DNA from 3 places in the Thermobispora bispora DSM 43833 genome. Region 3 is predicted to be linked to each of the others. Evidence: riboswitches for the same ligand, from Rfam matches in the RefSeq annotation. Region 3 holds a riboswitch; each other region holds the start of a gene.
The links. Region 3 has a riboswitch for cobalamin ahead of cobN (cobaltochelatase subunit CobN). Riboswitches for the same ligand answer to the same signal wherever they lie in the genome.

Region 1: linked by a shared signal. The riboswitch ahead of TBIS_RS19620 (ABC transporter substrate-binding protein) and the one ahead of cobN (cobaltochelatase subunit CobN) in region 3 are both predicted to bind cobalamin.
Region 2: linked by a shared signal. The riboswitch ahead of TBIS_RS06165 (ABC transporter substrate-binding protein) and the one ahead of cobN (cobaltochelatase subunit CobN) in region 3 are both predicted to bind cobalamin.

What each region holds. Positions count from the first base shown of each region.
Region 1 is NC_014165.1:4,079,209-4,089,078, reverse strand. It holds gene mads6 (methylation-associated defense system protein kinase MAD6) at 1-1,060, opposite strand, end outside; gene TBIS_RS17455 (NAD-dependent epimerase/dehydratase family protein) at 1,206-2,249, shown strand; gene TBIS_RS17450 (hypothetical protein) at 2,291-2,548, shown strand; gene TBIS_RS17445 (DUF2243 domain-containing protein) at 2,720-3,145, shown strand; cobalamin riboswitch at 4,357-4,524, shown strand; gene TBIS_RS19620 (ABC transporter substrate-binding protein) at 4,728-5,933, shown strand; gene TBIS_RS17435 (FecCD family ABC transporter permease) at 5,930-6,997, shown strand; gene TBIS_RS17430 (ABC transporter ATP-binding protein) at 6,994-8,148, shown strand; gene TBIS_RS17425 ((2Fe-2S)-binding protein) at 8,145-8,900, shown strand; gene TBIS_RS19365 (carboxylate-amine ligase) at 9,640-9,870, shown strand, end outside.
Region 2 is NC_014165.1:1,389,365-1,399,234, forward strand. It holds gene TBIS_RS06110 (acetate/propionate family kinase) at 1-581, shown strand, start outside; gene TBIS_RS06115 (TIGR02611 family protein) at 663-1,115, shown strand; gene TBIS_RS06120 (GroES family chaperonin) at 1,106-1,426, opposite strand; gene TBIS_RS06125 (RlpA-like double-psi beta-barrel domain-containing protein) at 1,477-1,767, opposite strand; gene TBIS_RS06130 (hypothetical protein) at 1,766-1,981, shown strand; gene TBIS_RS06135 (hypothetical protein) at 2,953-3,759, opposite strand; gene TBIS_RS19745 (ATP-binding protein) at 4,891-5,400, opposite strand; gene TBIS_RS06155 (helix-turn-helix domain-containing protein) at 5,599-6,426, shown strand; gene TBIS_RS06160 (DUF397 domain-containing protein) at 6,435-6,668, shown strand; adenosylcobalamin (AdoCbl) riboswitch at 7,166-7,313, shown strand; gene TBIS_RS06165 (ABC transporter substrate-binding protein) at 7,357-8,295, shown strand; gene TBIS_RS06170 (FecCD family ABC transporter permease) at 8,304-9,323, shown strand; gene TBIS_RS06175 (ABC transporter ATP-binding protein) at 9,320-9,870, shown strand, end outside.
Region 3 is NC_014165.1:2,913,879-2,923,748, forward strand. It holds gene cobO (cob(I)yrinic acid a,c-diamide adenosyltransferase) at 1-503, shown strand, start outside; gene TBIS_RS12340 (cobyrinic acid a,c-diamide synthase CobB) at 563-1,924, shown strand; gene TBIS_RS12345 (cell division protein SepF) at 2,490-2,753, shown strand; gene TBIS_RS12350 (precorrin-8X methylmutase) at 2,931-3,572, opposite strand; gene TBIS_RS12355 (nitrate/sulfite reductase) at 3,569-4,672, opposite strand; cobalamin riboswitch at 4,731-4,852, shown strand; gene cobN (cobaltochelatase subunit CobN) at 4,910-8,500, shown strand; gene TBIS_RS12365 (precorrin-2 C(20)-methyltransferase) at 8,566-9,870, shown strand, end outside.

The DNA of each region.
Region 1 (9,870 bases), 1.2 Mb from region 3:
CGTTGGCGACCGTGTGCTTGCGCGGCCCGGGCTTGGCGTAGTCGAACCCGGTCAGCATGGCCCGGCCGTTCGGGGTGACCAGCACCGACGCCGGGGTGAGCGCCCGGTGGATGACCTTGTTGGCGTGGACGTGGGCGAGCCCGGCGAGCATGTCCTCGATGATGTCGAGCTTGGTCTCCAGGCTCATCCGGCGGTCGCCCAGGTGCAGGTGGAGCGCCCGCCCGTGCACGTCGTCGAGGACGAGCACGAACCGGCTCTCGTCGTCGATGGCGAAGAAGTCGCGGGAGCGGACCACGCACGGGTGGGGCGGGATCTTGGCGAGCGCCTGGTAGGCGTTGGCGATCCGCCGCTGCTCGATGAGCCGGCGCCGCTCCTCGGCGAGCGGGTCGGCCCGGTAGACGCGGAGCAGCACGGTCTCGCTCACCGGGGTGGTGGCGTTGACCGCCCGGTACTCGGTGACCCGGCTGTCCCCGCCGAGCTCCTCCTCCACCTCCCAGTTGCCGAACCGCGGCGGGGCGGTGGAGCGGCGGACGGTGGCGTTGAGCGCCTCGAGGACGGCCTTCCGGTACGGCCGGGCGTCCCGGCTGCACCCGTGCCGGACCCGGGACACGTCGCTCAGCATCGGGATGAGCCCGTCCATGTCGGTGACGTGGCGGGCGTCCCGGCCGGTCGGGTCGATGAGCACGGCGCCGGGCGCGGTGAGCACCACGATGTTGTCCACGTAGAGCCGTTCGAGCTCGCGGTGCTGGTCGACGAGCAGCCCTTTGAGCGCCCGGGCGGTGCCCCGGAGCTTCGCCACTGGGGAGCCGAACGCCTCCCGGTGCTGCGGGAACCACCGGTTGCCCACCACCTCGAACCGGCCGCGGGCCCCCTTGACGTCGATGACGCAGAGCGAGTGGCCGGTCAGCACGGCCACGTCGATCTCGAACAGGTCCGGGCCGCGGGGTACCTCGATGTTGTGGAGCAGCAGCCAGTCGTCGGGCGCGTGGTCGCGCAGGTGCGCGATGACCCGCCGTTCGGCGTCATTGACGGGCCGTCCACCGCCGACGATCTGAGCCATGCGCCTGTGCCGCCTCTCCAATCAGATTGAGAACTTGGTCCCCCTAGGTAGCGCTTTCCCGCATCACCACTTCATTCCCTGGTTCGCCAGGAGTGACACGACGAATGCCCCGTTTGGGACGGTACCTCGAGGGAAACCGTGAGATATGCGGATCGTGGTGGTCGGTGCGACCGGGAACGTCGGAACGAGTCTCATCTCCGCCCTGGAATGCGACCCCGAGGTCACCTCGATCGTCGGCGTCGCGCGGCGGGAGCCGAGCTGGCGTCCCGCGAAGGTCGAGTGGCGCACGGGCGACGTGCGCACGGCCGACCTCGTGCCGATGTTCTCGGGCGCGGACGCGGTGGTGCACCTGGCGTGGATCTTCGGCCCGACGCACGACCCGGCGGCCACCTGGCAGACCAACGTGATCGGCAGCACACGGGTCTTCCGGGCCGCCGCGGAGGCCGGTGTCTCCACGCTCATCTGCGCCTCTTCCGTCGGCGCCTACTCACCCGGGCCACAGGACCGGGCCATCGACGAGAGCTGGCCGACGCACGGCTGGCCGGGCGCGGCGTACTCCCGGGAGAAGGCGTACGTCGAGCGGCTGCTCGACTCCTTCGAGCGGGAGCACCCCGGCATCCGCGTGGTGCGCATGCGCCCCGCCTTCATCGTCAAGCGGGAGTCGGCGACCGAGCAGTGGCGGCTGTTCGCCGGACCGCTCATGCCCCAGCGCGTGGTACGGCCCGGCTTGATCGTACCGGACATACCCGGCATGCGGTTCCAGCTGGTGCACACCGCGGACGCCGCCGAGGCCTACCGGCTCGTGCTGCGCCGGCCGGTCTCCGGGGCGTTCAACATCGCCGCCGACCCGGTGATCGACGGTGACGTGCTCGCCGAAATGCTCCGAGCGCGGCGCGTCCGGGTGCCCGCTTGGCTGGTCCGGGGCGCGGTGGCGGCCGGCTGGCAGGCCCGGCTGATCCCGGCAGCGCCGGGCATGGTCGATCTGCTGCTGCGGCTGCCGATCATGGACACCACCCGGGCCCGGACCGAGCTGGGGTGGCGCCCTCGGTACAGCGCCACCGAGGCGCTCCGCGAGGTGCTCGACGGCCTGCGCGGCCGTGCGGGCATGGAGACACCGCCGCTCAGCCCGGAGGGCGGGGTGGAGCGCATCAAGCGGCTTGTGACCGGCGTCGGGAGCCGCCTGCTGTAGCCGGAGGCTTCCCGGCCGTGCCGTACCGGAAAGGAGGACCGGTGCCGAGCGTGGCGTTGGTGGAGCCGGACTGCGTCCGGCAGCTCCTGGAGTCGGCCGATCCGGACGCGGCCGTCGTGTTCGTCCGGGGTGATTGCGTGGTGCTCGGCGAACGCGACATCGACGAGCGGCACCGCAGGCTGGTGATCGTCCACCGGCGGGACCTGCCCGAGGTCCGCTCCGGGGCCCCGATCACCGACGAGCTGGTGGAGTCGGTGATGTGGCGGATCGACCACCTCGCCCGGGACCTCTGCGGCTGACCCCTCCGGCCCGCGGCCCGGAGAGCCGCGGCGGGCCGGGCCCGGCGGCGGACAGGACCGGCGCGGGCGGCGGACGGGCGGAGCCCGGTGCATGATCACGGCGGTCGGCGGCGCCGATGGCGTGTGAATGCGCGGCGCTCACGGAATGTATTGATATGATTACGACTCGTCATGGCATCCGTGCGCCCCGCCGGACTGGTGCTCGGCCTCGGCATCGGCGGCTTCATCGACGGCATCGTGCTGCACCAGCTGCTGGGCTGGCACCACATGCTCAGCGGCTGGTACCCGGACGACCTGCGGCTCAACATGATCGGGGACGGCGCGTTCCACGCGCTGTGCCTCGTCCTGGTGATCGCCGGCGTCGCGATGCTCTCCCGGGCCGCGCCGCACCGCCTCGGGGAGCTGTTCGGCTGGATGATCACCGGGTGGGGGTTGTTCAACGTGGTCGAAGGCCTGGTCGACCACCAGATCCTCGGGGTGCACCACGTCCGCCCGGGCCCCCATCAGCTCGGCTATGACATCGGCTTCCTCGTCTTCGGCGCGGCGCTGATCGTGGCCGGCGTGCTCATCGCCCGCGCGTCCGCCGGGCGGTCCTGACCCGTCCGTCCCGGCCCGGCGTACCGCCCGGCTCCCGGCCCGGCGTACGGCGGCCCTCGAGCTGGCGTACGGCGCGGCTTTCCGGCCTGGTGGGCGCGGCGGCGGCTCCGGGTACGGCCCGGCCGTGAGCCTTCGAGTACGGCCCGGCCGGTGGACCGGCGCGGTGATCCCCGCGCGGGACGATGACGGCGTGTCGCGTGCCCGGCAAAATCTTCGGAAAGAGCCAGCGGACATTTCAGACAATAAAACGCCCTTATTGGAACATATCAGAATCAATTGCCATAGCATGCTGTGATTCGGCGGTCACTCTTCGTAGGGATCGAAGAATCCGTGCCGGAATACATTGCGTATGTGACGGGCACCTGTGACCATGAAGCCCCGGGCCGAAATAATCCCCCGCCAGATCGGCATATCGGTTCCGGGTTCCGCGCCGCGCCATGGCGCGGAATCAGGCCGGCAGGTGAGAACCGGGAGCGTTATTGAGCTGAGCGCAGCGATGGAAAAAGGGGGCCGCCATAACCACCGTGAGGCCCCGCGGACGCGGGGGACGCCGTCAGGAAGTCCGTGACCCGGAGTTCGGCTCGTGGATCGCCGAGGTGGCACGAATGGTCCGGGATGTTGTGGACAGCACCCCCCGGACCATTCGCCTCTGCCTTCTGATCGCGGTCGCCGCCGCGTCATGGGCATACCTCAGGTGAATGCTGGAAGCACATCTGTGGTCGCGGAACATTCCGCGACCACACACTATGTCAGGCGGTGCGCCCGGCGAACCCGGTTTACGCGATCGGGACGATAACGAGGGTCAATCCGTGCGCACGGCTGCACGCCGCTCGCCGGTTTCGTCGGCCGTACCCCTTATTTATTGACCGTGCCCGGAAATCACGGGTGCCGGTCGCCTGTCTGCGGGCTCGACGCGCCGGCCGGGCGTGCGCGAGGTTCCGCCCGGCGCCATCCCGCGACCCGGGTGAGGGAGCGCGACGGCCGGGAAGAGCACGGCCGTCCCACCGGCCGCGGGCGCATGGCGACCCGTCTCCGCACCGGCGAGAACCGGTGGCGCGTCACAAGAGCCGCAGGCGTTGCGCGCCCGCCTTCCGGGCGGTCTGCCCATCCGGACGGCGTGCCCGGCCGCCGGCCGAGCGCCCAGGACCGGCCGGCCGTCCCCGTCCCGCCGCGCGCGGCCGCCCACCCGGCGCAAGAACGGCGTGGCATCATAGGCGCAAAGGCGAGCAGGGCCGAGGAAACCGGTGTGAATCCGGTGCGGTCCCGCCACTGTGATCGGCGAGCCGATCCCGAATACGCCACTGCCCGACACGGGTGGGAAGGCCGGGGGAGGCGCTTGAGCCGTCAGCCAGGAGACTCACCTGTTCGCCTCCTCGCGGAAATCGGGGCGGATCTCCCCGAGAGAGGATGGTGGCGGCCATGTCGCGGCCTTGGGCTTCACGGTGCGCGCCTGCGCGCGGCACGCGGCCTTCGGCGTGCGGTTCACGCTTTCCAAGATCATTTCTCTCCGGGGGATCACCGTCCCTTCGTCCCGTGTCCGGTGTCGCGGAGCGCCGGGCACGTCACCCCCGGGAGAAGAACGATGCGTTCCCCTCGTAAGACGTTCGTCCTGTCCTTTGCGGTATCCCTGCTCGTCGGCCTGGCCGCGTGCGGCTCGGAGCGTTCCGGCGACCCGGTCGCCGCGTCCACGGACACCGGCCGGTGCGTGTCGCACTACGACGCGAACACCGACTACTTCCCGGTGAAGCAGACGCTGAGGCACGCGACGAACTTCACGATCACCTACGCGAAGAACTACCAGGTCATCACCGTCAAGCAACCCTCTCCGGGGGCGAAGCCCGAGAAGTACGTGCTGGTGCGGTGCGGGACGCCCGCGCCCCGGCCGACCGGAGACCTCGCCGGCGCGGTCATGGTCGAGGTACCGGTGCGGTCGCTCTTCGCCGCCTCCACCACGCACCTGCCGTTCCTCGCCGACCTCGGCGCGCTCGACCTGCTGAAGGGCATTCCCACCGTCCGGTACGTCACCTCACCGGAGGTGTGGCAGCGGGTCCGGTCCGGCTCGATCATCGAGTACGCCTCCGGTGAGGAGATCGACATCGAGAAGGTGATCGGCGCCCGGCCCGACGTGCTGGTCGGCGACGGCATGGAGAAGCAGGCGTACGGCCCGCTGCGCGACGCCGGGATCAAGATCCTGGAGAACGCCGAGTGGCTGGAGTCCACCCCGCTGGGCCGCGCCGAATGGATCAAGTTCTTCGCCGCGCTCACCGGGACCGAGGCGAAGGCCGCCGAGATCTTCGGCAAGGTCGAGCGCGAGTACACCGCGCTGGCCGAGAAGGCCAAGGGGGTCAAGCCCGCCACCGTCCTGCTCGGCACGATGTACTCCGGCCAGTGGTACATGCCCGCCGGCGGCAGCTACGCCGCCACCCTGCTGAAGGACGCGGGCGGGACCTACGCCTGGGCCGGCACCGAGGGGACCGGCAGCATCTCCCTCGACCTGGAGACGGTCCTCGCCAAGGCCGGGCACGCCCCGACGTGGCTGGTCATCGAGAACACGTGGCGGACCCTCGCCGATGTGGAGCAGGCCGACCCGCGGTACGCGAAGCTCACCGCGGTCCAGGACGGGAACGTGTGGTCCGCCAACAAGGTGCTCGGCCCCGGCGGCGGCAACGACTACTACGAGCGCGGGGTGGCCCGGCCCGATCTCATCCTCGCCGACCTGATCGCGATCCTCCACCCCGAGCTGGCCCCCGGTCACGAGTTCACGTTCTACCGGCGGCTCACCAAGTGAACGGCCCGCTGGACACCCGGGCCGGGGCCGCCCGCCGCCGGGCGGGCGTGCTCATCGCCCTGGCCGTCCTCACCGTGGCGGGCCTCGGGCTCGCCGTCACGGTCGGCTCGACCCCGCTGCCGCTCGGCGCGGTGGCCGCGGCCCTGGCCCGCGACGGAGACCCCGGCGTCGAGACGATCGTGTGGACCGTCCGGCTGCCCCGGGCGGTCACCGCGCTCGTGGCCGGCGCCGCGCTCGGCGCGGCCGGCCTGCAGATGCAGACGCTGTTCCGCAATCCGCTCGCCGAGCCGTACATCCTCGGCGTGAGCTCCGGCGCGAGCCTGGGCGTCGCACTGGTCGTCACCGGTGTGGGCGGCGCGGGCGGGATGTTCACCGCGGGCGTGGCGGGGTTCGGGCGGATCGGGATCGTGCTCGCCGCCACCGCGGGCGCGGCGGCGGTGCTCGTGCTCGTCCTGTTGCTCTCGCGGCGGGTCCGCTCGCTCTCCACCCTCCTGGTCATCGGGGTGCTGATCGGCGCGGCCACGGTCTCGCTGATCAGCCTGATGCTGACCTACACCGACCCCCGGCTCGCCCAGCAGTACCTCGCCTGGGGACTGGGCTCGTTCGCCGGTACCACCTGGGACGACCTGGCGGTCTTCGTGCCCGTCTGCGCCGGGGCGCTCGCCGCCGCGCTGGCCGGGGTGAAGCCCTTGAACGCCCTGCTCCTGGGCGAGCGGTACGCCCGGACCATGGGCGTCAACGTGCGCCGCACCCGCACCGTCACCATCCTGGTCGCCTCGGTGCTCGCCGGGGCGGTCACCGCCTGCTGCGGCCCGATCGCCTTCCTCGGCATGGCCGTACCGCACATCGCGCGGCTGCTGATCGGCACCGCCGACCACCGCGTGCTCATGCCCACGGTCATGCTGCTCGGCTCCGGTACGGCACTGCTGTGCTGTGTGGCGACCCAGGCGCCCGGGGCTGGCGCCGTCCTGCCGCTCAACGCCATCACCACCCTGATCGGCACCCCCGTGGTCATCACCGTGCTGCTCCGCAGCCGCGCCGCCCGGATCGGAGTCGCCGTATGACCGGACGTACCACCGGATTCGCGCTCCACGACCTCGCCGTGGGCTACCCCGCCCGCCGCGGCCGGCCCGAGCACCGGGTGCTGACCGGGCTCAACGCCGCGGCCGCCCCAGGCGACCTGACCGTGCTCATCGGCCCGAACGGGGCGGGGAAGTCCACCCTGCTGCGGACCCTCACCGGACTGCAGCCGCCGCTCGCGGGCACGGTCCTCCTGGACGGGACCGACATCAGGGCGCTGACCGCGGCGGAACGCGCCCGCCGCCTCGCCGTCGTGCTCACCGAGCGCGACCTGCCGCCGCTGCTCACCGCCTGGGAGGTGGCCGGGCTGGGCCGCTACCAGCACACCGGCTTCACCGGCCGTCTCACCGAGGCCGACGAGGCCGCGGTCGCCTGGGCGCTGGAGTCGGCCGGCGCGCTCCACCTCGCCGACCGGCAGGCGACCGAGCTGTCCGACGGGGAGCGCCAGCGCGTCATGGTCGCCCGGGCCCTGGCCCAGGAGCCCACCGCGATCGTCCTCGACGAGCCGACCGCGTTCCTCGACGTCGGCTCGCGGGTCACCGTCATGGGGCTGCTGCGCCGCCTGGCCCGGGAACGCTCCCTCACCGTCATCGCCTCCACCCACGACCTGGAGCTCGCCCTGCGCATCGCCGACCACGTCTGGCTGATCGGCTCGGACGGGCGGCTGCGCACCGGCACCCCCGAGCGGCTCACCATCGACGGCTCGCTCAGCGCCGTCTTCGACGGCGACGACCTGGCCTTCGACCCCGCCGCCGGGGTGTTCGTCCCGCGGCCCCGGGCGACCGGGACCGTGCGTGTCACCGCGGGCGACCCGCACCGGTACCTGCTGGAGCGGGCCCTGGCCCGCTACTCCTGGCGGGCCGTGGCGAGCGGTCCCGCGGACCTGGAGATCACCGTCACCGAGGGCGGCTACCTTGCCGAGCACCGCGGTGAGCGGCACCGCTTCCCGGACATCGAGGCCCTCACCGCGTGGGCGCGGGACCGCGCCCGGCAGGGTGCGGCGGACCGGGAGGGTGAGCCATGCCGGCGGGGCGGGCATGCCCGGCAGGGTGCGCCGGGTGGGCACCGCGCACCAGGCCGGGAGCCGGATCGGCGGGGCGAGCAGATCCATGAGACGGCCCGGAGAGGGAGATGACCGAGCGCGACCTCGATGACGTGATCGCCGACGTGTCCGCGATCGGCGGCTACTTCCACCTGCACGGTGCCGGCGCCCCGCCCGGCCCGTGGCGGCCGCTCTCCCGGCTGCTCGCGGATTCCGCCGCGTTCGGCGCGCGCATCTCCGCCGCCTGCGACCGGCTCGGCACCGCCGAGCGCAGGGTCGCCGCCTCCGTGCTCCACCTCGGCATCGCGGCCCGGCTTTGGTCGCCCGTGCTCGGCGCGGCCGTCGTCCACCGCGTGCTTCTGGACTGGACGGCCGACGCCGTGGAGGTGCAGGACGTCCCGGGTGGTCCGCTGCCGTTGCGGCTGCCCGCGCCCGCGGGCCGGCCGGTCTCCGGCCCGGACCAGGCCGCCGAACCCCTCTACCGGTCGGTCTCCGTCCTGCTCGAGCGGCTGGCCGGCCTGGTCCTCAGCCAGGTCAAGCTCGCGCCGCGGCTGTTGTGGGGCAACGCCGCCTCCGCGCTGGGCGGTGCCGTCCAGGCGCTGGCCCGCGCCCGTCCTGAGCACGCCGCCGACGCCCTGACCCTCGGTGCCCGGCTCCTCGGTCTCGGGCACCTGCGCGGCACGGGCCACTTCACCGAGCCCGCGCCGGGCCGGCCGTTCTTCACCCGGACGAGCTGCTGCCTCTACTACCGCATCCCCGGCGCGGGCAAGTGCGGCGACTGCGTCCTGCTCGACCCGGCCACCCGCCGGGCCCAGTGGGCCCGGACGCTCCACGAGGGGCCATGACCCCGGTGCCCCGGTCCGGCACTCGTGACCCTGGTGCCGTGATCCGGCACCTGTGGGCCGGGAACCTGGGATGTTCCGGGCTCACGCCGCCGGCCGGGCAACGGCGGTGGCTACCCCAGCCCGGCGGCTCATTTTCCGCCGGGATCCCTTGGGGTCATTCTCCGGCCGCCATTCGCCAGGCCCTTGGTGCAACGAAATTCCGTGCGCCGGTTTCCCGGCCCGGCCGCACCGCGAAAGACCCCGCCGTTCCGCGTGTCATCGTGGCGGTGCCGTACCCGGGCATGCCGTACGCGGGCGGCGGGCGGTGCGGGACACGGGCGCGCCGTCCTTCTGTTCACCGGTGTGGCCCACGGCTCGGTATCAGATTGATGGGCGGGGCTGGGTTGCCGAATGTTTCACGAGATTTTGGCCGACCGTTACGGGATTTCACGAATTGTTAATCGCGCCGTGGATATGGGCTGGGCGAGCCCAATCTCGCGTGCCGGCGCATCCGGGCGCTGACCTGCGAAATCATGGCCAAAGCCCCGGGACGTGGGCGCTTGGGGGGCTCCTGGATCGCCGCCATGGGAGGCGCTTGCGGCCGCCAGAGGTGAAACCGTGTTTCTGGAGAAGTGGTGATGTCGCATGCACGTGCACCGCCGGTCGAGATGAATCGCGATTGCCGATATTGCCGGAGAGATTCTTCTTTTGTCACACTGTGGGTTGGCCAAATGTTGATCGGCGAGACCGGATGAAAGAGTTGACGTCAGAGGCATTCACCCGCGACCTTTACCTCACCGGTACGACGGAAACGGCGTTATCGCAGCCGCTCACCATCGGCGTGGAGGAGGAGTTCCTGCTCCTGGATCCCGCCTCCGGGAGCGTCGTGCCCGCGGCCGAGGCGGTCCGCGACCAGCTGGAGGGCCCGGCGGCCTCGCGGGTCGTCTTCGAGATGGCCCGGTTCCAGCTCGAGGCGAACAGCGCCGTGCAC
Region 2 (9,870 bases), 1.5 Mb from region 3:
TGGGCAACGGCGCGAGCGCCACGGCGGTGCGCGGCGGGCGCAGCATCGACACGTCGATGGGCATCACCCCGCTCGCCGGGCTGGTGATGGGCACCCGGTCCGGCGACATCGACCCGGCCATCCCCGGCTACCTCCACCGGGTCGCCGGGCTCGGCATCCCCGAGATCGACGAGGCGCTCAACAAGGAGAGCGGCCTGCTCGGCCTGTGCGGGGCCAACGACCTGCGGGACGTGTGGCGGCTCGCCGACGCGGGCGACGAGAACGCCCGGCTCGCCATGGAGATGTACGCCTACCGGGTGCGCTGCTACATCGGCGCCTACTACGCCGCGCTCGGCCGGGTGGACGCGGTCGTGTTCACCGCGGGCGTGGGGGAGAACGATCAGCGCACCCGGGCGCTCGCCGTGGAGGGCCTGTCCCGGCTCGGCATCGAGATCGACCCGGTGCGCAACGCCGCCCCGGCCAAGGAGCCCCGGTTCATCTCCCCGGAGGGGGCCGAGGTGGCGGTCATGGTGATCCCCACCGACGAGGAGCTGGAGATCGCCGTGCAGACCGCCGCCTGCATCGCCGCCGGATCCGCGTGACCCACCCGGGTCACCGCCGGATCCGCGGGAAGATGCCGCCGCCGATTATCCTGGGCAGCGATTGGGGGTATGCGCTCGGTGGTGGCGGCTGGAAACGATCAGAAGACCCGGCGCGACACCCGGCACGGGGTGCTGCACCGGGTCCGGGTGTGGCGCGACCGCATCCGGGCCCGGCGGACCGGCCGGATGACGCTGCGGATCGCGATCGGTCTGCTCGGCGGCATCATGGTGATCGGCGGCTTGATCATGGTGCCGTTCCCCGGGCCGGGATGGCTGGTCGTGTTCGCCGGGCTCGCCGTCCTCGCCACCGAGTTCGCCTGGGCCTCCCGGCTGCTGGCGTTCGCGAAGGCCAGGGTCATGGCCGCGACCGATTGGCTGCAGCGGCAGAACTGGTTCGTCCGGATCGTCGCGAGCCTGCTCACCCTGACCTGCGCCGGCGCCATCGTCTGGGCGGCGGTGAAGCTGACCACCGGGATCGACCTGGTCGAAGCGGCGCTCACCCTCTTCGCCTACCTTCCCTGGGCTCAGAGGTAGAGGCCGGTCCCATGGTCGGTCTGCTGGGTGGCGACGGCGTGTAAATCACGCTCCCGCAGCACCAGGTAGACCTGTCCCTGGACCTCAACCTCGTACTGGTCCTCGGGGTTGAACAGGACCTTGTCCCCGGGCTTGACCGATCGGACGTTGGCCCCCGTGCCGCATACCTCGCCCCAGACCAGGCGATTGGCCATCTTCACCGTCGCCGGGATCACGATTCCCGAGCTGCTGCGCCGCTCTTCCGGCTCCCGATCGACCTTGACCATCACACGGTCGTGGAGCATCTGGATCTCGAACTTCGGCTCGGCCACGCTCGAAGTTTACGCGGACCCGCACGGGAGCCGTCATCGCGGGGAAGCGCTCACGAGCGTCCCATGGCGAGGTCGTGACCGGTGCCTGATCTGCGGAAGACCCGGCCCGACCCCCACTCGAGCACCTCGAACCGGACGAGCACGACGTTCGACCGCACCCCGGTGAGGTCGGCCATCATCAGCTCCGAGAGGTCGAGGATCGCCGGCACGCGGTGCTGGGCGACGGCCCATTCGGCGGGCCCGAAGTCCTCGACGAACCCGATCACGCTCTTGCCCCGGTAGGTGATCCGCACCTTGGTGCCGAGGGGCCAGTACGGGCTGGCGATGGTCTGGTAGCGCATGGGCTTGCCGGAGGCGGTCTGCGCGTCCCAGAACGACGTGGCCGTGGCGATACCGGACGGCAGTTTCGGGCCGGTGCGGGTGGGCGTGGGCGAGGGGGAGGGGGATTCGGGCCCGGGTGTGGCGGAGGCGGCTCGCTCCGCGCTCGCGGCCGGCGTGGGCTCGGGGGACGGCGCGGCCGTGGCCGCGGAGGACGGGGAGGACGGGCCGGGCTGAGCCGTGGGGGGGCGGCGTGGTCGCGGTGGCGGGCGGGGTGTCGGGGCTCGGGGCGGCGAAGGCCGCGGCGGCGGAGGGGCGCGGCGGCGCCGGCGGGGGAGTGACGGGCTGCGGGGTGAGCGTCCGGTGCGCGGGCGACGGTACGGCCAGGCCTGCGGCCTGCGTCATGGTCCTGCGGCTCCCCGCGTCGTGCTGCATCGCGGCACCGATCACGATCGCGGTGCAGGCGAGTGCCGGGGGGAGAGCCAGGCAGGCGCGCTTGATCATGCGATTTCTCTCGGTCGGTCGCACCGTTCGCGCGGGGGAGCGCGAGCGCCGCCCGGGTGGCCCACGCCGCGATGCCGGGCGCCGTGGGCGGGCGCAGAGCATGCCTGATCAGCGCTCATGCGGCCGTGGGGACAGAGCGCAGCCGGAACACTGCCGAGGGCGGCGGTGCGATTTGGGCTGTTTGTAACGATTTGGGGGATATGGGGCACGAGTATAGGCAAAGAACCGGCAAAAGGAACAAACAGGCACAAACTAGAGGTAAATCATCCTTTACCTAGGCCGCGCGGCGGTGATCGTCAGGACCGTCGTCCGACCTGAGGGCGCGCACGCCCGCGCGCCGGCCCCGCCGGGCGCGGCGCGCACGCCGCCCAGCCTGTTCGGGCAGGTCGTCAGCGCCCTCGCCGGGCGCGGGGCTCGCCGCCGCGCGGCGTGCGCACGGATGACGGAGGCGCGGTGATGGAGGCGGGTGCGCCGGTCCTCCGTCACGGCACGCCGGCCACCGAGGCGATCTCGCCCAGCGGGAACTCGCGGTAGCCGCCCGTCTCCTCGCACCAGGCGCCGAGCATCCCCGCCCCGCAGCTCACCGCGGCTGATCGTCGCGGTCATCCCGTCGGTGAGGGTGATCCGGGCCCGGCCGTCGTGGTCGACCACGCGGCCGAGGAGCGATTGCTGGGCCACGGGCAACCGGCGCGCCATCCGGCCGATCACCGCCCAGGTGCGCCCGCCGTGGCCGGCGGAGGCGGCGCCCACCAGGCGGGCCGCGAGCTCGCGCGCGTCACGCGGCGGATCCCCGGCCGCCTCCCCGGCCTCCCGGCCGCCGGGCGGGTGGATCGGCCGCCCACCGGCCCCGCCGTCCGCCGCAGCACGCGCCCGCCCGGGCCGCCGGGCTCGCCCCGGCGGTCCTCGCCGAGGCCGGCGTGCTCGGCCTCGTCGCCGGCGGTGCGCTGACCGAGCTGGACCGCGCGCTCGCCCCGCTCGCCACCGGGCACGAGAGCCCGCCCGCGCGGCCCGCCGCGGAGCACGCCCCCGAGCTGGTGCGGGCCTCGGCCCTCGACGAGCTCCCGGTCGAGGAGCGGCGCCCGCCACCCGACCGCCTGGACGAGCTCGGGCAGCGAGGCGAAGCGCCGGCCCGCGGGGACCCCGGCGAGCACGGCGAAGATCGCCCGGCGGACCCTGGCGACGGTCTCCCCGGCGGCGTGGCCGTGCCCGCTCAGCGGTGAGCGCTCCATGCGCCACCAGGCGGCCAGGAGGAGGCGCAGCCGTACCGGGTCGCCGGCCGCGCGCCAGGCCCGCCGGGCACCGGCGCCTCCGGCGGGAGACAGGAGGCCGGCCTCGGCGGCCACCTCGGCGATCAGCTGGGCCTCGCCGGCGGGGCAGCCGATCGCGGCGGCGAGCCGCCGTGCCGCGTCCGCCCGGGCAGCACTGCGGTGCAGCGTCCGCACCGGGTTCGCGTCCAGGTGGCCGAGGAGCGCGCTCACCCGCTCGACGAGGAGCGCGGCGGCGCGGCGCATCCCGTGCGCGACCGCGTCCGGATCGGCCTGGTGAGCGCGGCGTCCGGCGGATCCGGGGTGAACGGGGCGCGGTGCCCGGGGCCGCGGAGGGCGAGCGCGACCTCGCGGGGCATCTCCGCCACGTCCCCGCGGGCCAGGACCAGGAGGCACCGGTCCCGGCCAGGTGGGGCGGGGGAGCGGAGCGGGGCGTGCCCCGGACAACGCGAGGGCCGAGCGCCCACCGCTCCGGGGTGCCGGGCCGCCGGTGGCGCCCGCGGTCCAGGGTGCGCACCGGGCCGTCCCAGGCGAAGGCGTCGAGCAGCTCCAGGGTTCCGCCGGGCGCGCCGGTGAGCAGGAGGCCGAGCCGGTCGGGGTCCCCGAGCACCGCGCGGATCCGGGCGGTGAGCCGGTCCCGGCCGCCCCGGACCGGCAGGCCGAGCAGCCGGCCGGCGCGGCGCAGGTCCTCGGCGGCGAGCCCGCGGGTGCAGGCGCCGAACGGCCGGCCCAGGCCGAGCGGCGCCGGGCACCACCGCGCCACGGCCGGGGCGAGGACGATCCGGCCGTCCGGGCCGGGCCAGGCGATCGCACGGTCGTAGAGGTGGTGCAGCCAGCGCCGCACCTCGCGGGTGCGCACCCCGGTGAAGGCGGCGAGCCTCGCCTCGCCGGCCGGGCCGTCCAGCGCGAGGCGGGCCTGGATCAGCTCGAGGGCGGGGAGCGGGAGGTCCCGGATGACCTCCAGGACGGCGAGGTCGTCGGTGAGCCGGGCGGCGAGGGCGCCGAGGTCGCTGGGCCACGGCGGCGCCATGGCGTCCGGCCGGTTGGCCAGGATGCGGGCGAGCCGGTCCTCGCCGAGGGTCGTCAGCCAGCCGAGGAGGTCATGGGGCATCGTCGATCCCTCCGGAGCCGCCGGGAGGCACCGTCACGCCCGCCGTACCCGGGGCGGTGCCGAGGCGGGCGGCGATGCCGGGCCGCGGGGCGCCGAGGGGAGCCGGGCGCCGGGTTGACGGCGCGACCACCGTGGGCGGGCCGCGCACCGCGCCGTGCGGGCGTCACCGTCCGATCTCAGCACATGGCCGCATGGTGGCGCGGGCATTTCCGCGGATCGGGCGTCGCGCGCGTGCCGGGGCGCGTCGTCCGGCGGGCGGTCGGCGGTCAGCCGCCGAGCACCGCCCAGACCGCCTTGCCGCGCGGGGCCACCGGGCACCACCCCCAGCGGACGCTCAGCGACTCCACGATGTGCAGGCCGAGCCCGCCGGGCTCGAACGGGGAGGGATCCCGGAGCACGGGCGTCCCGGGCCCGGGGTCGAAGACGACGCAGGTGACCAGCCGCCCCCGGCGGACCAGGGCGAGCCGGATCACCTCCCGCCGGGGTCCGCCGCAGAGCGCGAGGCCGTGCCGCAGCGCGTTCGTGACCAGCTCGGAGACGACCAGCCCCATGCCGTCGGCCAGCCCGGTCATGTCCCAGCCGGCGAGGGCGCCGAGCGCGAAGTTCCGCGCGGACCAGACGGATTCGGCGATCGGGGAGAGGACCAGGGTGGCGCTGACCGGCGGTGACCCGGGCTCGATCAGGTCTCGGGCCGGCTCCGGCCACCAGACGATCGGTGGCCACCAGTCGAGCAGCGGCGATCGCGCATGGCCACGGGTCACGTTCGCGGGCTGCACGAGATCATCATGGTCGATGCGAACGTGCGACTGCAAGAGCGGATGCACGTGCAAGAGACCGCGGGAAGCGCTACCTTACTTCCCAACATCCTGGATCGAAGGGGGCGATCTTTGACAGACTTGAAGCCAGTCCAATAAACGGAGGAAAAGGACGTGTCGATAGATCCGCCCGGTTCCGTTTCCACCGTTCGGCGCATCATGCTCGGGGCCAGCCTGCGGAGGCTGCGCGAAGCACGCGGACTCTCCCGTGAGCAGGCCGGGTTCCACATACGGGCCTCGGAGTCCAAGATCAGCCGGATGGAGCTCGGCCGGGTCGGGTTCAAGACGCGTGACGTCGAAGACCTGCTCACCCTCTACGGCGTGCACGACGGCGCCGAACGGCGCAGTCTGCTGGAGATGGTCCGGGAGGCGAACGCGCCTGGCTGGTGGCACAAATACAACGATGTGCTGCCGGACTGGTTTGTCACATATGTCGGCTTAGAAGAGGCCGCGAGCCTGATCCGCACCTACGAGGTGCAGTTCATTCCCGGGCTGCTCCAGACCGCCGAATACGCCCGGACGGTGTACAAACTCGGCAATCCGGAGGCTTCGGACGACGAGATCGAGCGGCGCGTGCATATGCGATTGCAGCGGCAAGAGCGGTTCACGCGCCCCGACGGTCCGAGGCTCTGGGCCGTCATCGACGAGGCCGCGCTCATGAGGCGGATCGGAGGGCGGGAGGTCATGCGCGAGCAGATCCAGCACCTGCTCGACGTGTCGGCGCTCCCCAACATCACCCTGCAGGTGATGCCCTTCGAGTACGGGATGCACACGGCCGAGGGCGGCGCGTTCACCATCCTCCGCTTCCCGGAGCGCGAGCTCTCCGACGTCGTCTACGTCGAACAGCTCTGGGGTGCCCTGTACCTGGACAAGCCCGAGGAGGTCGACCCGTACCTGCGGGCGATGGAGCAACTGTGCGTGGCGAGCGCCACGCCGCGGGGCACCGTGGAGCGGCTCCAACAGCACCTCAAAGACCTGGACAAGTGAGATCGGATATGAAGCCGTACAACGGTATGCCCGCCAAGGACCTCAAGGGGGTCACCTGGCGGAAGAGCGCCTACAGCAACTCCCAGGGCAACTGCGTGGAGCTCGCCGAGCTGCCGGACGGCAGCGTGGCGGTCCGGAACTCGCGCGACCCCGACGGGCCGGCCCTGATCTACACGAAGGAGGAGATCCGCGCCCTCGTGCTCGGGGTCAAGGACGGCCAGTTCGACAGCCTGCTGGTCTAGCCTTCCCGTGCACGCACGCCGCGTGCACCCGGCGCGCACTCTTCGCAGCCGGCGGATCCGGGTGGTGTGCCACCGATCCGGCACGGGTGACCCGCCCACGCGCCTCGGGGCCCGTGATACCGGATCACGCGATGCGCGTGCCCGGTCGCCGGAGGTGTCCTCTCCACGGTTCTCGTCGCTCCCGGTGGCCGAGTGACCGGCCGGCCACGGCGTTCCGCACCTCCCGATCCGTAGCCGATCCGGACGACGAACCCGCCCTGATCGCGCACGGGATCCCGGGTGACCGGCCCGGCCGGGCACCGGCCGCACCGGTGGGCGCGATCCCCGTTCCACGGCATCGGATCCCACCTGCCCGCACCACGGTTCCGCGTACCCGAGGACCCGGGGCGCACCGGCCAGGCCGGGCAGGGATCCCCATAACGCGGCCCCGCCCCGGCTGACGCACCGGCCCGTAAGGCGGGACGCCCGGTAAGACGCGGCGTACGTCCGGTTGGTACTGTTGCCTCCGGAACGCGTCGTGCAGCGAAGTCCGGTGGGAATCCGGCGCTGTCCCGCAACTGTGATGCCCCCTCCGGGGACGAGCCAGGTCGCCTGCACGCCGCGTCGACGTGGCAAGACCCTCGCGGAAAAGGGTGACCCGTCGATTTTCGCGGGTCCTCGTTTCCCCCGGACCCAGGAGGACCAGTTCGTGAGGCCGGTACGCGTGGCCATCGCGGGCGTGCTGCTGGCGATCCTCGGCCTGGCCGGATGCGGTCGGCCGGCGGGCAACGCCCCCGAAACCCCCACTCCGAGCGGCTCAGCCGCAGGTTCCTTCCCCGTCACCGTTCAGGCCGGCAACGGGCAGGTGACCATCGCCGGGCGGCCTGAGCGCATCGTCTCGCTCTCCCCGACCGCCACGGAGATCCTCTTCGCCATCGGGGCGGGAGACCAGGTCGTCGCCGTGGACGAGCAGTCCGACTACCCGCCCGAGGCGCCCCGGACGTCCCTGTCCGGCTTCAAGCCCAACGTCGAGGCGATCATCTCCTACAAGCCAGACCTGGTCGTGACGTCCACCGACGCCAACGGCGTGGTCGACGGCCTCACCAAGGTCGGCGTCCCCGTGCTCGTGGAGCCCGCGGCCAACCGGCTCGACGACACCTACGACCAGATCATGGACCTCGGCGCGGCGACCGGGAACGGCGCCAAGGCCGCCGAGGTCGCGGCGGACATCAAGCGGCGGATCGACGAGCTGGTCGCCAAGGCCCCCAAGGGCACAGGCCTGACCTACTACCACGAGCTCGACAACACGCCCTACTCCATCACGTCGAACACGTTCCTCGGGCAGATCTACGCGATGTTCGGGCTCGAGAACATCGCCGACAAGGCGCCCGACGCGGCCGGCGGATACCCGCGGCTGTCCACCGAGTTCATCGCCGAGGCCGACCCCGATCTGATCTTCCTCGCCGATGTGAAGTGCTGCGGCGAGAGCGCCGAGACCCTCGCCAAGCGGCCCGGCTGGGCGAAGCTCTCCGCGATCAAGAACAAGCGGGTCTTCCAGCTCGATGACGACATCGCCTCGCGCTGGGGTCCCCGGGTGGTGGAGTTCGCCCGGGCCGTGAGCGAGGCCGTGCAGAAGGCCGCGGGCTGAGGCCGCCCATGACGACGCGGTCGCGGAGCCGGCCGCTCCTGCTCGTCTCGGCCGCCCTGGTCGCCAGCCTCGCCCTGGGCGTGACGGCCGGGGCGGCCGGCATCCCGCCCCGGGGCATCGCGCTCGCCCTGCTCGACCTGCTGCCGTTCGTCACGGTCGACTCGGGCCTGACCCCGGTCGAGCAGGGGCTGCTCTTCGAGCTCAGGGTGCCCCGGGTGCTGCTCGTCGCCATGGTCGGCGGGCTGCTCGCCATCGCCGGCGCCGGCTACCAGGGGGTGTTCCGCAACCCCCTCGCCGACCCGTACCTGCTCGGCGCGGCCGCCGGGGCGGGGCTCACCGTGACCCTCGCCGTGGTGTTCACCCGCGGCGGCGGGCTCACCGTCCCGGCGGCGGCCTTCGCCGGCGCGGTCGGCGGGGTGCTCCTCAGCTACACGCTCGGCCGTACGGCGGGGCGGGGCGGCGGCACGGCCACCCTCATCCTCGCCGGCGTGGCCGTCTCCTCGTTCCTCACCGCGCTCCAGGCGTTCGTGCAGCAGCTCAAGGTGGACGAGCTCCAGCGGATCTACGCCTGGATCCTCGGGGGCGTCGGCGGCGGCTGGGACCAGCTCCGGATGATCGCGCCGTACGCCGTGCTCTCCAGCGCGGTGCTCCTGCTGCACGGGCGGCTCCTGGACGTGCTCTCCGTCGGCGACGAGGAGGCCACCAGCCTCGGCCTGCACGCCGGGCGCACCCGCGTGGCCGTGCTGCTCGCCGCGTCGCTCGCGACCGCGTCGGCCGTCGCGGTGAGCGGGCTCATCGGGTTCGTCGGGACCGTGGTCCCGCACGCGGTGCGCCGCCTCGCCGGCTGGTCGTACCGGACCGTGCTCCCGCTCTCGCTGCTCGGCGGCGCGGCCTTCCTCGTCCTCGCCGACCTGGTGGCGCGGCTCGCGCTCGCCCCGGCCGAGCTGCCGATCGGCGTGGTCACCGCGTTCGTCGGCGCGCCGTTCTTCATCGCCGTCCTCCGGGCGACCAAGCGGGAGGGCGTATGAGCACGGCCGCACCACCGGTCCTCACCGGGCCGGCCGGGGTGGAGGTGCGCGGCCTGAGCGTGCGTCTCGGCGGCCGGCCGGTGCTCACCGACGTCGGGCTCTCCGCCCCGTCCGGCGGCTGGCTCGCGATCATCGGCCCGAACGGCGCCGGCAAGTCCACCCTGCTCAAGGCGATCGCCGGGCTGATCGGCCGGACCGGCGAGGTCCGGGTGGCCGGGACCCCCGTCGACCGGCTGCGCCACCGGCAGCGGGCCCGCCTGATCGCCTACGCGCCGCAGAGCCCCGCCCTGCCGCCCGACATGACCGTGTACGAGTACGCCCTGCTCGGCCGGACGCCGTACATCCCCTACCTCGGCCGGGAGAGCGCGCCGGACAAAGAGGTGACCGAGTCGGTGCTCGAGCGCCTCGGCCTGACCGGCTTCGCCTCCCGCCCGCTCGGCGAGCTCTCCGGCGGGGAGCGGCAGCGGGTCGTGCTCGCCCGCGCCCTCGCCCAGCAGGCCCCCGTGCTGCTCCTCGACGAGCCGACCACCGCGCTCGACCTCGGCCA
Region 3 (9,870 bases):
GGAAGTCCACGGCCGCGTTCGGCATGGCGCTGCGCGCGTGGAACCAAGGCTGGCCGATCGGGGTGTTCCAGTTCGTCAAGTCGGCGAAGTGGCGCACCGGCGAGGAGCGCGCGCTGCGGCTGCTCGGCGCGAGCGGCGAGGGCGGCACGGTCACCTGGCACAAGATGGGCGAGGGCTGGTCCTGGCTGCGGCGCTCCGGGACCGGGCACGACCACGCGGCCCAGGCCCGGGAGGGCTGGGAGCAGGTGCGGCGGGATCTGGCCGCCGAGACGTACCGGTTCTACGTGCTCGACGAGTTCACCTACCCGCTCGCCTGGGGCTGGGTGGACCTCGACGACGTGCTGGAGACGCTGCGGGGCCGGCCCGGGTACCAGCACGTGGTGATCACCGGGCGGAACGCGCCGGAGCGGCTGGTCGAGGCGGCCGACCTGGTGACCGAGATGGGCAAGATCCGCCACCCCATGGACCGTGGGCAGAAGGGCCAGAAGGGCATCGAGTGGTAGCGCCGCCGGGGCCCGCGGCCGCCGGGGCGGCCCGCCGTACCGACGCCGCCGTGCCCCGGCTGGTGATCGCCGCGCCGTCGTCCGGGGCGGGCAAGACCACGGTGGCGACCGGGCTCATGGCCGCGCTGCACGCGCGCGGCCTGCGGGTGTCGCCGCACAAGGTGGGCCCCGACTACATCGACCCCGGCTACCACGCGGTCGCCACCGGGCGGCCGGGCCGCAACCTCGACCCCTTCTTGGTGGGCGAGGACCTGGTCGGGCCGCTGTTCCGGCACGGCGCGCGCGGCTGCGACGTCGCGGTGGTCGAGGGCGTGATGGGGCTGTTCGACGGGCACGCCGGCCGGGACTTCGCCTCGACCGCGCACGTGGCCCGGCTGCTCGACGCCCCGGTCGTGCTCGTCGTCGACGCCTCCCGGGCGGGCCGCTCGGTCGCCGCGCTGGTGCACGGCTTCGCCACCTTCGACCCGCGGGTACGGCTCGGCGGGGTGATCCTCAACCGGATCGGGTCGGACCGGCACGAGGAGCTGTGCCGGGAGGCGCTCGCGGGCTACCCGGTGCTGGGCGCGATCCGCCGCGACGAGGCAGTGGCCACCCCGTCCCGGCACCTCGGCCTGGTCCCCGCGGCCGAGCGCGGCGCGCCCGCGGTCGACGCGGTGCGGCGCATGGGCGAGCTGGTGGCCCGCTGCTGCGACCTCGAGGCGATCGTCCGGCTCGCCCGCGCCGCGCCGCCGCTCGGCGCGGCCGCGTGGGATCCGGCGGAGGCGCTCGCCCGCGCCGCGGGCGGGCGGGGCGAGCCGTACCGGCGCTCCGGCACGGTGGTGGCGGTGGCGGGCGGGCCCGCGTTCACCTTCGGCTACGCCGAGCACGTGGAGCTGCTGCGCGCCGCCGGGGCCGAGGTCGCGGCCTTCGACCCGCTCCGGGACGAGGCGCTGCCCGAGGGCACGGCCGCGGTCGTGCTCGGCGGCGGCTTCCCCGAGGTGTACGCGGACCGGCTCGCGGCGAACGAGCGGCTGCGCGCGGCGCTGGCCGCGTTCGGCGGGCCGATCGCCGCCGAGTGCGCCGGGCTGCTCTACCTGTGCCGGGAGCTCGACGGGCGGCGCATGTGCGGCCGCATCCCGGCCGCGGCGCGGATGACCGACCGGCTCACGCTCGGCTACCGGGAGGCGGTGGCCCGCCGCGACTCGCTGCTCACCCGGGCGGGCGAGCGGCTGCGCGGCCACGAGTTCCACCGCACCGTGGTCGACCGGGTGCCCGACCCGCTGCTGTGCTGGGACGGCGGCGCCGACGGCTTCGGCGACGCCCGCCTCACCGCCACCTACCTGCATCTGCACTGGGCCGGGAAGCCGATCCTGGCGCACCGCTTGGTCGCCGCCGCTGCGAAGTACCGGTGGCGCTCCGCGCGGGCTCGTCGCCCGTCCTGACGGCGAGCCACGCAGCGGCCACCGGCATTGCCGTTCGGAACGGGCGAGGTCGCGGCGTGGCCATCGCGAGCCAAGGGTTCGTACCGTCACGACCGCGAATGTCCGCCGAGCGCGCGCCCCTGTAAGCCGTAGCGAACTCCGCGCGAGCAGGTGCGCTCGTCGGCCGCGAGTCCCGGCTCGGCAAGGGCGGCTTCGGCGACGGCCGTCGCAGCCGGAGGCCCGATGTGGGCCGGGGAGGTACGCCGATTCCGGCGGGGCGGCCGGGCCGTCGGTCACCGATCAATCGGCCAATGGAAACGAAACGGATTCAGTTACCGGAGTGACGGGGATAAAGATCTGATTTGCCCACCAATGTGAAGCGTTCTCGCTACCATCTCCACCACTGCCGTGTCAGGTACCACCGGGCGGGCCGGCATGGAGCCGCACGGCTCGTATAGGCCTGCGAAGACCTGACCCAGGGTCGGTGACGCAGGACATGCCGCATGCGCGGCGTACGTCGAATCCCCGGTGCCCTCGCGCCGGGGACCGTATCCCAGGTGACCACCACGACACGAAAGACCCACCCGTGATCAAGAAGCTGCGGCCCAAGGACTACAACGACGCCTTCTACGTGGGGCACTGCTTCCGCAGCGGCACCGCGGTCGTCATGGACGTCTCGCACCTCCCCGACGACGTGGCCAGGCCGCTCGTGGACTTCTGTGCGGGCCTGGTCTACGGGCGAGGCGGCGACATGGAACGGCTCGACCGGAAGGTGTTCCTGCTCCAGCCTCCGGCGCGGCCCCGGATCGCGGCCGCCCACATTCCCGATCTCGCCCACATCGCGGACTGATCGGAAAATGCCGCCCACCGCCTCCTGTGCCGGTATCGCCCACCGGCACGCCGCCCCGCCCGCGGCGCACCGATTACCGCCCACTGCGACGAGAAAGTTTCAACCGCCCGTGGCGGGCCGCTGAGCGGTGACCAGGTACCCCGCCTCACCGACCGACGCCGCGCCGTACCGCGCGGCTCACTCGCGTTCGCAGGCGATGGCGTTGACGGCCGCGGCGGCGAGCGCGCTGCCACCGCGGCGGCCGTGCACCACCAGGTAGTCGAGGCCACTATGGACGAGGGCAAGCTTCGACTCGGCCGCGCCGACGAAGCCCACCGGGATGCCGAGCACCGCCGCTGGCCGGCCCGCTCCTTCGGCCACCAGCTCGAGCAGCCGGAACAGCGCGGTCGGCGCGTTGCCGATCGCGACCACCGAGCCCGCCAGCCGGTCCCGCCACAGCTCCAGCGCGGCCGCGCTCCGGGTGGTGCCGAGGCGCTCGGCGAGCTCGGGCACCCGCGGGTCGTTGAGCGTGCAGACCACCTCGTTGCCCGCGGGCAGCCGCCGCCGGGTGATGCCGGAGGCGACCATCTCGGCGTCGCACAGCACCGGCGCGCCCGCCCGCAGCGCGGCCCGCGCCCGGGTCACCACCTGCGGCGACCAGGCCAGGTCCCGGACGAGGTCGGTCATCCCGCACGCGTGGATCATCCGCACCGCGACCTGGGCCACCTCGGGTGGCAGGCCGTCCAGGTCCACCTCGGCCCGGATGGTGGCGAACGACCGCCGGTAGATCTCGGCGCCGTCCCTGATGTAGTCGAACGGCGGCCCGGCGTACCCGGTCACGGCCCCTCCTCCCGGTAACCGGTGGCGGTCGCCACCATCTGCCGCACCCGGCCGCGCGGCAGCCCGCAGCGGCGCTCACACCCGGACCAGTGCACCGGCACCTCGGCGGGCGCCGTCCGGGCGCGCACCCACGCGGCCGCGTCCGCGCGCACGTCGGCGAGCGCCCGGGCGCAGCCGGGCAGCCCGGTGCACGCGGTCACCCCCACCCACGGCGACCGCGGGTCGGTGACGAGCCCGGCCGCCACGAGGCCGTGCCGTACCGCCTCCGGGTCGGCCACGTCGCGGACCACGACCGTGCGCCACGGCGTGAACCGCACCTCGGCGGCGAGGCCGGCGATCGCGTGCGCCTGCTCCGGGGTGAGCCGCCCCAGCGGCACGAGGGCCTGTACGGCGAGCCCGCCCGACGGCTGCGCCACCACGCCCGGCTCGCGCGGCTGCGGCGGTGCCTGCCGTACCTCCCCGGCCGTGCCGCCGAGCGCGGCGGCGATCCGCGCCGGGCCGTCGGCGAGCTCGGCGATCCGCCACTCCGTGGTCCGCAGCCGCAGGAACGCCTCGGCCGCGTCGAGCATCGTCGGCACGGCCCGCTCCGGCGGCACCGCCAGCCCGGCGTCCCGCCCGGCGAGCAGCAACCGGCCCGCGGCGTAGGTGACGTCCGCATCCAGCCCCAGATCCCCGATCGAGAACAGGAACCGCCCGGGCAGCCGGGCCAGCCCCGGGCGCGCGCACAGCTCGCGGTCGAGCGCGTCCACCAGGTCCGCCTCCCCGAACGGGGAGGCCACGATGTTGCGCACCCGCTCGTGCGTGGCCGACGGCAGCAGGCCCGCGGCGGCGATGCGCGCGGCGAACGCCTCGGCCGCCGATCCCCCGCCCGGGACCGTCCCGGACAGGCCGCGGACCTGCACGTTCCCGCGCGAGGTGAGCTCGATGACGCCGTTGCCGAGGGTCGCCGCGCAGTCGGCGAGCACCCGCAGCTGGTCGGCCCGGATCAGGCCGCCGGGCAGCCGGACCCGGGCGAGCGGCCCGTCGGCGGCCTCGTGCACCTGCAGCGCCCCCGGACAGGCGTCGGGGCGGGTTCGTCCGGGAGCGTCGGGCTTGGGCACGAGATGGATGGTAACGCCGGATCTTGCCGTCGTAGGCTAAGGGCAGGCGGCGGTACGGAGGAAGCCGGTGCGAATCCGGCGCGGTCCCGCCACTGTCACCGGGGAGCGAACCCCAGCGATGGCCACTGCCCGTCCGGGTGGGAAGGCCGGGGCGAGCGTCGATCCGGGAGCCAGGAGACTCCGGCCGTCGTGACACCCCGCGACACGGGGCGAGGACCCCGAGGGAGGTATTGCGGCGTGCCCGTTGTTCTGCTGCTGTCCACGTCGGACACGGATCTGCTCAGCGCCCGGGCGAGCGGCAAGCCCTACCGGCTCGGCAACCCCGCACGGCTCTCCGTGGACGATCTGCCCGACCTGCTCGACGGCACCGACCTCGTCGTCGTACGCCTGCTCGGCGGTCGGCGGGCCTGGGAGGAGGGCCTCGATGCGCTGCTCGCCGGGCCGCGGCCGGTGGTGGTGCTCGGCGGCGAGCAGGTGCCCGACGCGGAGCTGATGGAGCTGTCCACGGTGAGCGGCGGGGTGTGCGCCGAGGCGCACGCGTACCTCGCCTACGGCGGGCCGGCCAACCTCGCCGAGCTGCACGCGTTCCTGTGCGACACGCTCCTGCTCACCGGGTACGGCTTCGCGCCCCCGCAGCCCACCCCCGCCTGGGGCGTGCTCGAGCGCGAGGCCCGCGACGTCGACGGCCCGGTGGTCGGGGTGCTCTACTACCGGGCCCACCACGTGGCCGGGAACACCGCGTTCGTCGAGGCGCTGTGTCGGGCGATCGAGGAGGCGGGCGGGCGGCCGCTGCCGGTGTACTGCTCGTCGCTGCGGGCCGCCGAGCCCGGCCTGATCGAGGCGCTGCGCGCGGCCGACGTGCTCGTGGTGACCGTGCTCGCCGCGGGCGGCACCCGGCCCGCGCTGGCGGGGGCGGGTGGCGACGACGAGGCCTGGGACGTCGGCGCGCTCGCCGAGCTTAACGTGCCGATCCTGCAGGCGCTGTGCCTCACCACGAGCCGCCGCGCCTGGGAGGAGAGCGACGACGGCCTCTCCCCGCTCGACGCGGCCGCGCAGGTGGCGATCCCCGAGTTCGACGGGCGGATCATCACGGTGCCGTTCTCGTTCAAGGAGTTCGACGCCGACGGCCTGCCGCGCTACGTGCCCGACCCGGAGCGCGCCGCCCGGGTGGCGGGCATCGCGGTACGGCACGGCCTGCTCCGTCGTACCCCGCCCGCGGAGCGGCGGGTCGTGGTGATGCTGTCGGCCTACCCGACCAAGCACGCCCGGCTCGGCAACGCGGTCGGCCTCGACACCCCGGCGAGCGCGGTACGGCTGCTCGCCGCCCTCGCCGCGGCGGGCTACGACCTCGGCGACGGCCTCCCCGGGGTGGCCGAGCAGGACGGGGACGCGCTCATGCACGCGCTGATCGCCGCGGGCGGCCAGGACCCGGACTGGCTCACCGAGGAGCACCTCGCGGGCAACCCGGTGCGGATCTCCGGCGCGGCCTACGCCCGCTGGTTCGCCACCCTCCCCGCCGACCTGCGCGAGGCGGTCGAGCGGCACTGGGGGCCGCCGCCGGGCGAGCTGTTCGTGCACGAGGGCGACATCGTGCTCGCCGCGCTGCGCGCCGGGAACGTCGTGGTGATGGTGCAGCCGCCGCGCGGCTTCGGCGAGAACCCGATCGCGATCTACCACGACCCCGAGCTGCCGCCGAGCCACCACTACCTCGCCGCGTACCGGTGGATCGCCGACGAGTTCGGCGCGCACGCGATCGTGCACCTGGGCAAGCACGGCAACCTCGAGTGGCTGCCGGGCAAGTCGGCCGCGCTCTCCGCCTCGTGCGCCCCCGACGCCGCACTCGGCGACCTGCCGCTGATCTACCCGTTCCTCGTCAACGACCCCGGCGAGGGCACCCAGGCGAAGCGGCGGGCGCACGCGGTGCTCGTCGACCACCTCGTGCCGCCGATGGCCCGCGCCGAGACCTACGGCGACATCGCCCGGCTGGAGCAGCTGCTCGACGAGCACGCCACGGTCGCCGCGCTGGACCCGGCGAAGCTGCCCGCGGTCCGCGCGCAGATCTGGACGCTGATCCGGGCGGCCCGGCTCGACCACGACCTCGGGGTGGCGGACCGGCCGCACGACGCCGAGTTCGACGAGTTCCTGCTGCAGGTCGACGGCTGGCTGTGCGAGGTGAAGGACGCGCAGATCCGGGACGGCCTGCACGTGCTCGGCCGGGCCCCGGAGGGCGCCGACCGGGTGAACCTCGTGCTCGCGATCCTGCGCGCCCGCCAGATGTGGGCGGGCCGCCGCGCGCTGCCCGGCCTGCGCGAGGCGCTCGGCCTCGCCGAGGACGGTACGGCGGGCCGGGCCGAGGTGGACGCGGCCGAGGCGACCGCCCGCGCCCTGGTCGAGGCGATGGAGGAGCGCGGCTGGGACGCGGCCGCCGCGCCCCAGGTCGCCGCGGCGCTGCTGCCGGACGCCGACGCCGACCGCCGGGAGACCGTGGCCAGGATTCTCGCCTTCGCCGCGACCGAGGTGGTGCCCCGGCTGCGCCGTACCACCGACGAGATCGACAACGTGCTGCACGCGCTCGACGGCGGCTACGTTCCGGCCGGGCCGAGCGGGTCGCCGCTGCGCGGGCTGGTGAACGTGCTGCCGACCGGCCGCAACTTCTACGCCGTGGACCCGCGGGCGGTGCCGAGCCGGCTCGCCTGGGAGACCGGGCAGGCGATGGCGCGGTCGCTGCTCGAGCGGTACCGGGCCGAGCACGGCACCTGGCCGCGCTCGGTCGGGCTGTCGATGTGGGGCACGAGCGCAATGCGCACCGCCGGGGACGACGTGGCCGAGGTGCTCGCGCTGCTCGGGGTGCGGCCGGAGTGGGACGAGGCGTCCCGCCGGGTGATCGGGCTGGAGCCGATCCCGCTCGCCGAGCTGGGCCGGCCGCGGATCGACGTCACCATGCGGATCAGCGGGTTCTTCCGGGACGCGTTCCCGCACGTGGTGGCGATGCTCGACGACGCGGTCCGGCTCGTGGCCGAGCTCGACGAGCCGGACGAGGACAACTACGTGCGCGCGCACGTGCGGGCCGACGACCGGGGCGACCGGCGGCGGGCCACGCTGCGGATCTTCGGCCCGGCGCCGGGCGCGTACGGGGCCGGGCTGCTGCCGCTGATCGACAGCCGCAACTGGCGGGACGACGCCGACCTCGCCGAGGTGTACGCGGTGTGGGGCGGCCACGCCTACGGTCGCGACCTCGACGGGGTGCCCGCCCGGGCGGACATGGAGAACGCGTACCGCAGGATCGCGGTCGCGGTGAAGAACGTCGACGTGCGCGAGCACGACATCGCCGACTCCGACGACTACTTCCAGTACCACGGCGGCATGGTCGCCGCGGTGCGCGCGCTCACCGGCCGCTCCCCCGCGGCGTACCTCGGCGACACCACCCGGCCGGACGCGGTGCGCACCCGCACCCTCGCCGAGGAGACCGCGCGGATCTTCCGCGCCCGGGTGGTGAACCCGCGCTGGCTCGCGGCGATGCGCGCGCACGGCTACAAGGGCGCGTTCGAGCTCGCCGCCACCGTCGACTACCTGTTCGGCTACGACGCCACCACCGGGGTGGTCGCCGACTGGATGTACGACCGGATCGCCGCGGCCTACGTGCTCGACCCGGAGAACCGGGCGTTCCTGGCCAAGTCGAACCCGTGGGCGCTGCACGGCATCGCCGAGCGGCTGCTCGAGGCGGCCGAGCGCGGCATGTGGGCGAACCCGGACGCCGGGATCCTCGAGGGCGTGCGCCGGGTCTACCTCGAGACCGAGGGCGACCTCGAGGACGCCACCGGCCGCTGAGCCGCTGCTTCCCTTTTGTCCCTCGTTTCCCCCGCCCCAGGCAGCAAGGACCCCAGGTGAGCACCATGACCGGACGTCTGTACGGAGTCGGCCTCGGCCCCGGCGACCCCGAGCTGATCACGGTGAAGGCCGCGCGGCTGATCGGCGAGGCCGACGTGATCGCCTACCACGCGGCCCGGCACGGCCGCAGCATCGCCCGCTCGATCGCGGAGCCGTACCTGCGGGCGGGGCAGATCGAGGAGCCGCTGCTGTACCCGGTCACCACCGAGACCACCACTCACCCCGGCGGCTACCAGGGCGCGCTCGAGGACTTCTACGCCGAGTGCACCGCCCGGCTCGCCGCCCACCTCGACGCGGGCCGCACCGTGGTCGTGCTGTGCGAGGGCGACCCGCTCTTCTACGGCTCCTACATGCACCTGCACAAGCGGCTCGCGCACCGCTACCCGGCCACCGTGGTGCCCGGGGTCACCTCGGTGTCGGCCGCGGCCGCGGTGCTGGGGCGGCCGCTGGTGGAGCGCGACGAGATCCTCACCGTGCTGCCCGGCACGCTGCCCGCCGGCGAGCTCGCCGACCGGCTGCGGCGCAGCGACGCCGCGGCCGTGCTCAAGCTGGGCCGCACCTTCGAGAAGGTGCGGGACGCGTTCGCCGCGGCCGGGCGGCTCGACGACGCCTGGTACGTGGAGCGGGCCACGATGGCCGGCGAGCGGGTGGCCCCGCTGCGGGAGGTCGACCCGGACGGCGTGCCGTACTTCTCGCTCGCGCTGCTCGCCGGGCCCGGCGGGGGCGCGGTCCCGCCCGAGCCGCCGCGGCCCGCGGTGGCGCCCGAGGTGGTCGTGGTCGGCCTCGGCCCAGCCGGGCGGCCCTGGCTCACCCCCGAGGCGCAGGAGGCGCTGGCGAGCGCCACCGACCTCGTCGGCTACGGGCCGTACCTCGACCGGGTGCCGCCGAACCCGCGGCAGCGCCGCCACCCCACCGGCAACCGGGTCGAGGCCGAACGCGCCCGGCACGCGCTCGAGCTCGCCCGCGAGGGCAGGCGGGTCGCGGTGGTCTCCTCCGGCGACCCGGGCGTGTTCGCGATGGCGAGCGCGGTGCTCGAGGCCGCCGAGGACTACCCGGACGTGCCGGTCCGCGTCGTGCCCGGCATCACCGCCGCCCAGGCCGTGGCCGCCCGTGCGGGCGCCCCGCTCGGCCACGACTTCTGCGTGCTGTCCCTGTCCGACCTGCTCAAGCCGTGGGAGGTGATCGCCGAGCGGCTCACCGCCGCCGCCCGCGCCGACCTGGTGATCGCCATCTACAACCCGGCCTCCCGCCACCGCACCTGGCAGCTCCCGGCCGCCCGCGACCTGCTGCTGGAACACCGCTCCCCGGAC